DNA from 2 places in the Clostridium algidicarnis genome. Region 2 is predicted to be linked to the other one. Evidence: a T-box and tRNA genes for the amino acid it is inferred to sense, from the RefSeq annotation. Region 2 holds a T-box; the other holds one or more tRNA genes.
What was found. The T-box of region 2 lies ahead of metG (methionine--tRNA ligase). A T-box ahead of a tRNA ligase gene usually reads a tRNA of that ligase, here a tRNA-Met.
Positions count from the first base shown of each region.

Region 1: it has a tRNA-Met gene. The T-box ahead of metG (methionine--tRNA ligase) is inferred to sense a tRNA for this amino acid. The anticodon was not compared.

Region 1 covers NZ_JNLN01000001.1:794,708-798,056, reverse strand. Annotated here, with positions in the region: gene yabQ (spore cortex biosynthesis protein YabQ) at 1-193, shown strand, start outside; gene BV55_RS0104030 (FtsB family cell division protein) at 281-559, shown strand; gene BV55_RS0104025 (S1 domain-containing RNA-binding protein) at 633-1,037, shown strand; tRNA gene BV55_RS0104020 (tRNA-Leu) at 1,298-1,386, shown strand; tRNA gene BV55_RS0104015 (tRNA-Met) at 1,419-1,494, shown strand; tRNA gene BV55_RS0104010 (tRNA-Met) at 1,508-1,584, shown strand; tRNA gene BV55_RS0104005 (tRNA-Leu) at 1,590-1,678, shown strand; tRNA gene BV55_RS0104000 (tRNA-Met) at 1,711-1,786, shown strand; tRNA gene BV55_RS0103995 (tRNA-Met) at 1,800-1,876, shown strand; tRNA gene BV55_RS0103990 (tRNA-Leu) at 1,882-1,970, shown strand; tRNA gene BV55_RS0103985 (tRNA-Met) at 2,003-2,078, shown strand; gene spoIIE (stage II sporulation protein E) at 2,527-3,349, shown strand, end outside.
Region 2 covers NZ_JNLN01000001.1:2,307,597-2,310,945, reverse strand. Annotated here, with positions in the region: gene metG (methionine--tRNA ligase) at 46-1,674, opposite strand; T-box leader at 1,738-2,002, opposite strand; gene BV55_RS0110950 (endonuclease MutS2) at 2,167-3,349, opposite strand, start outside.

The sequences.
Region 1 (3,349 bases), 1.5 Mb from region 2:
TTATGCTCTTATTGTACCCTATGTTTACCTATACATAGCTCTAGGGATATATATATACCTTAAACTTTTAAGTGAATATATTTTAAAATTACAATATGCTATATATAGATTTATAGCAAAAGTGTTTAGAGTAGGCTTTAATCACGTATTTTACCCACTAAAATTAATATTTTATAACAAAAGTAAAAAATAACTATGAAAACACTTGAATAAAATAGGTTTTATATTTAAAATAGAGATATAGATAAACCATACTATTATCTTAAAGGGGAAAAGAACTATGAAAAGCAAGAAAATTACCCTTAAAAGCGTAATAATAATTTTATTATTGATTTTTAGCTTATATACAGTAATAACCCAACAACTAACTATGGGTAAAATTAAAAGAGATATATATAAGCAAGAAAAGGAGCTAGAATTAGTAAAAGAAAAAAATCAAAAGTTAAAAGATGAATTTGAGTTATCAAACACTGGACTTTACAAGGAAAAACAAGTAAGAGAAAGATTGGGATATGTAAAGGACGGAGAGACTCCTGTAATAGACAGTAAGTCAGAGTAACTCACTTGAGTTTAGGTTTATTATTTTATATAATATAATATATTAATTATTTTTAAGGAGGAGTCTTTTTAATATGACCTTAATGGCAGGAAACATTTTAGAAGGTACAGTGGTTAACATTACTAATTTTGGGGCTTTTGTTGAAGTTGAAGGAAAAACAGGTTTAGTTCATATTTCTGAAGTAGCAGATAATTTTGTTAAGGATATAAGAGAATATCTTAAAGAACAAGATAAAGTAAAAGTAAAAGTTATTTCTATAGATGATAATGGCAAAATTAGTCTTTCCATCAAACAAGCTATTGTAAAGCAAAGATCTAATAAACCAGTTGAAATTGATTGGGAATCAGAAAAAGGTAAGGCAGCTTCAGGTAACTTTGAAGATATAATGACAAGATTTTTAAAGGATAGTGAAGAAAGATTACAAGATGTTAAAAAACATCAAGATAATAGATCAAGAGGATATAATAAGAAAATGTAACTTAATATGATAAGTAGTAACCTCCTAGATTTTTAATATAGGGGGTTATTTTTATTTTAAAAGGCTATTTGATTTTATTAAAAATTAAAAATTAGAAAGATTATTAATAAAACTGATAGCTTTGAAAGGCTTACGTTGTAACATGTTAATGGACTTTTAATATACAAAAATAATATATAAAAGGCATATAGAAAAAAGTTGTTGACAATAGATATAACATCATATATAATAATGTATGTCGCCAAGAAAAAACATAAAACGCTGGAGTGGCGGAACTGGCAGACGCACAGGACTTAAAATCCTGCGGTGGTTAAACACCGTACCGGTTCGATTCCGGTCTTCAGCACCAATGTACTTATATATTTGATTAAATAATAATATCGCGGAGTGGAGCAGTTGGCAGCTCGTCGGGCTCATAACCCGAAGGTCGTGGGTTCAAGTCCTACCTCCGCAACCAAAAAAGTAAATATGGCGGAATAGCTCAGCTGGCTAGAGCATTCGGTTCATACCCGAAGGGTCGTAGGTTCAAGTCCTATTTCCGCTACCAAAAGTGCTGGAGTGGCGGAACTGGCAGACGCACAGGACTTAAAATCCTGCGGTGGTTAAACACCGTACCGGTTCGATTCCGGTCTTCAGCACCAATTTACTTACATATTTAATTAAATAATAATATCGCGGAGTGGAGCAGTTGGCAGCTCGTCGGGCTCATAACCCGAAGGTCGTGGGTTCAAGTCCTACCTCCGCAACCAAAAAAGTAAATATGGCGGAATAGCTCAGCTGGCTAGAGCATTCGGTTCATACCCGAAGGGTCGTAGGTTCAAGTCCTATTTCCGCTACCAAAAGTGCTGGAGTGGCGGAACTGGCAGACGCACAGGACTTAAAATCCTGCGGTGGTTAAACACCGTACCGGTTCGATTCCGGTCTTCAGCACCAATTTACTTATATATTTAATTAAATAATAATATCGCGGAGTGGAGCAGCTGGCAGCTCGTCGGGCTCATAACCCGAAGGTCGTGGGTTCAAATCCTACCTCCGCAACCAAAATTAAATATAGATAAAAGTTTATCTAGTATTAAAAAGTATTCGTTAAGATTAATCTTAGCGAATACTTTTTATTTGGGTCTAAAAATAAATTAAATAGATATTTAAACTTTAATGTTATAATTCTTACTTGAAGTAAATAATTTGTTAATGTAAGAGAAATAATATGTGGATATCTTTTTATAACCAAAAGTTATCCACATATTAATAGGATTTTTTTTAATACATGACAAATAAAATATAATTTTAATAGGATACCATATTAAATAATGTGTATTTTTTGAATTTAAGAAAAGATGAGAGCATTTTATGTCCTAATAATAAAAAAGTTTCATACAGCTTATGACATTTATTTCCTCCAGCTCTTGTTATAATCTAATTAAGATAAAGGTTACTTACATTAGATTAAGAAGAAAAGAACTCAAAGAATTAAAGGGGGAAATATACTATGCAATATGGTGCGGAGGTTGTAACTTATAAAAGACTAAAAGAAAGTGCTAAAGAAGAAAAAAGAGAAGAATATGTATCAGTGATTAAAATAATTCTATATTTTTTGGCGGCTATATCTATAAGTAGGGTAATGCTAATTAATAGTACAGCTCCTTTTGGGATAGCTTTTATAATGGCGGTTGTTAATGAAAAGAAGGATAAACTCGATATTGCAGTTGGCACAGGAGCTCTCATAGGATATGTTACCCTATATAATAAAATTGAAGATATAGCTCTTTATATAATAATTATAGGTAGCTCTATACTTTTTGCACATTTAACAACAAAAATAAACAGAAGAAAAAGAATAACATATTTAACTGTAATCATGCTATTAGAATCTATATTTTTTAGAATGATAATAAGTGGATATACACTTGGTATAAATATACTCACTTCGATCTTTCAGATAGGATGTATAATTCCTATTTATATAATTATAGATTACGCATTAACCTGTTCAAAGGATTTTAAAAGTAAGCATCTTTTTACAAATGAAGAAATAATAAGTATGGCTATATTGCTATCCTTAACAATTTCAGGTACATGGGGGATTAAGATTTTTAACATAGATATTAGAAATATTATAGGTCTCGTATTTGTATGTATAATGGCTTATGTAAATGGAAGCTCTACTGGTGCAGCCACAGGTGTATCTATAGGAATAATTATGGGAATAACGTCGGATAACATGGTTAATTACGTTGTAGTATATTCAATATGTGGGTTTATCATGGGAATATTTAAAGAAACAGGAAAGTGGTTCACCGCATTGTCGTATA
Region 2 (3,349 bases):
TATAATTCTACAAAATATTCCCTTTTCCTTCTTATGAGCATTTAATTATCTATCTCCTCCTACTAGAGCGTTTGTCTCTTCATCTATAACCTTTTTATCAATCCTTTGAAACAATATATTAAACTCACTGATTTCTTTTCCTTCTTTAATCTCTATATCCTTCCACTGGTTGCATTCTATACCTAACCACTCTTCAATCTTACTAGATGACTTAGGTAAAAATGGATTTAATAAGTTAGCAATATTTATTATTGAATATAGGCAGTTATATATGGTATTACTACAATCTTTTATATCAGAATTAACTGTTATCCATGGCTCTTTTTGGTCAAAATATTTATTTACACTTCTTATAAATTCGAAAATTACTTCAATGCCAATCTTTAAATTACCACTTTCAATATGTTCGCCAACTTCCTTATATAATCTTTTAATGTCAACTTTCCTATCATTAACATTTCCTTTTGGAATGGTATTATTAAAATATTTTTTAACAAATACTAAGGTTCTATTTACCAAATTTCCATAGGCACCTAATAACTCGCCATTATTACTATTTATGAATTCCCTCCAAGAAAAATCAGTATCTCTCTTTTCAGGTGCATTTATCAATAAAAAGTATCTTAAAGAATCCACATTGTAACGCTCAATTATATCAGGTACCCACACTGCCCAGTTATTACTTGTAGATATTTTCTTTCCTTCTAATGTTAAGTATTCACTAGATATTATTCTATCTGGTAACCTTTCATATCCTATTCCACTTAGTAAAGCTGGCAGTATTATTGTATGAAATGGTATATTATCCTTTCCATGTACATAATAAGAAATGGCTTTTTCATTCCAAAAACTTTCATAGGATTCTCCTTTTTCTATTGACCACTTTTTACTTGAAGAAAGATATCCAAGCACCGCATCTATCCATACATATACCTTTTTGTCCTCAAAACCTTTAATTGGAATATCTATTCCTAATGATAAATCTCTAGATATAGCCCTATCTAATAGCCCTTCCCTTAAATATCTTTCTGTATTATTTACTGCATTGACTCTCCAGTTGTCCTTTGACTTTTCTAAGTTACCTTTAATTTCATTTGCTAATTTATATAGGGCTAAATATAGCTGTTTTGTTGCTTTTACTATAGGTTCATTATTGCATAGCTTACATTTCCTTTCTGATAATTCAAGTGGTTCTAATAGCTCACCACAACTGTCACATTGATCTCCTCTTGCTATAGCATTGCATTTAGGGCACTTTCCTTCTACATATCTATCTGGCAAAAATTGATTGCAATGTTCACAATAAATTTGCTCAACATCCTTTTCATAAATTAATCCCTTTTTATGGAGCAACCTTATTACATCTTGAACTTCATCTTTATGAAATTCATCATCTGTTCTAGAATAATAATCATAAGAAAAGTTTAATTTATCAAAGCAATACTTAAATTCATTATGATATTTATCAGCAATATCTTTTGGTGATACTCCCTCATTTTTTGCTCTAATTGATATTGGCGTGCCGTGACAATCACTTCCGGAAACATATAACACCTTTTCTCCCTTTGCTCTATAATATCTTGCAAGTACATCACCTGGTAACAGTGCAGCTATATGTCCTATATGCAATGATCCATTAGCATAAGGCCATGCTCCCCCAATAAAAATATTCATAATAATTCCTCCTCTAATTGATAATTTTAGATAATAAAAAAACTCCCGTCCTAAGAAACTAATCTTAGGAACGAGAGTAAAACTTCGTGATACCATCCTATTTCATATATACTTCACAATATATATCTCTTCAAGTACGTCATAAAATAATTTATATGATTATACTCTATCACTATAACGGGTGAATCCGTTGCAACCTTAATTTATAATCAAATCTCAGTGCACCGCTCCAAGGCCATTTTCACTTTAATATCCTCTGCTCCCTCTCACCAATGGGAACTCTCTGTATAAGTATTCTTAAAATTACTTTCCTCTTCTTTGCATTTATACTTTATTATACTCTATCAATTTATATTGTCAATATTATTAAATTTATTGCATCCAATTTTATTTAAAATAACCTTTGCTTATGCCAGTATTCTTCGTATTAGTTGCAAGTTAGATCTTTCTAGTTTATTCTTCTGTAAATTCTATTCATATCCATCTGAATGTTCAACACTTTGAAGTTTCTTTTTTTATTTCTTTTAGTACCTTTTTCGAGCCTCTCTCAATATCTTTTTCTAACTTTCTTTCCTTATAGCTTATGAATAACTGATTTAAATCATAACCCTCTGGATAAAGTTCACTTGCCTTTAATTCTAGTTTTATTCTTTTATAGTTAACCTCAATAAATTCCTTATTGTATAGTATAGTCACATTATTTAATCTATCTCTTTCTTTATATACAATGGCTGATTCATTATTTTCTAAAAGAATAATTTTATCACCTACAGAGTATTCATAAAAATCTTCCTTTACTTGTAACTCTTTATTTTTTATAACCTTACTACCTTTTATTAAAGCATAATTATAACTTTTAGTATCAATATATTCTCTTGCTTTATCAATAATTGAATAATGTAATCCCATCTTTTTAGAAATATATAAAGCATTACTATGGCCTACTTTTCCTATACTAAGCTTATATAGTGGTTCTAGGGTTTCTTTTTCAAACTCCATAGCTGCATTTTCAAAATCAGGATGTTCTTTTGAAAAATTTTTTATTTCTCCATAATGAGTAGTTGCTATAGTTATTGAGCCCTTATGATACAGTTCTTCTAATATGGCAATAGCCAAGGCAGATCCTTCATTTGGTTCTGTTCCACTGCCAATTTCATCAAACAATAGCAGTGTTGCCTTTGTACTTTCTTTAATTATTTCAGCTAGATTTTTTATATGAGATGAAAATGTACTTAACGCATTTTCAACACTTTGATCATCACCAATATCAACAAATAACTTTTTAAATACTGAAAGCTCTGTCCCTTCTTCAGCTTCTATATGAAATCCTGATTGTACTCCCAATGTTAACAAGCCAATTGTCTTTAATACTACAGTTTTACCCCCTGCATTTGGTCCTGTTATTATTAAACCTCTGTAATTTTCACCAATTTCAAAATCTAAGGGTATACTATTTTTAATAAGAGGATACTTTCCTTTAATAATCTTTATATATCCATATTCATTGAGTTTAGGTTTAATTCCCTTTATTCTTTTACTATATTTAGCTTTTGCCCAGATCATATCATATTCAGATATAACATCAACATTCATCTTCAAATCTTTTATTCTTTCAAAAAGCATATCTGTTAACGTAGCCAATATTCTATATTCTTCCATACCTTCTTCTACTTTT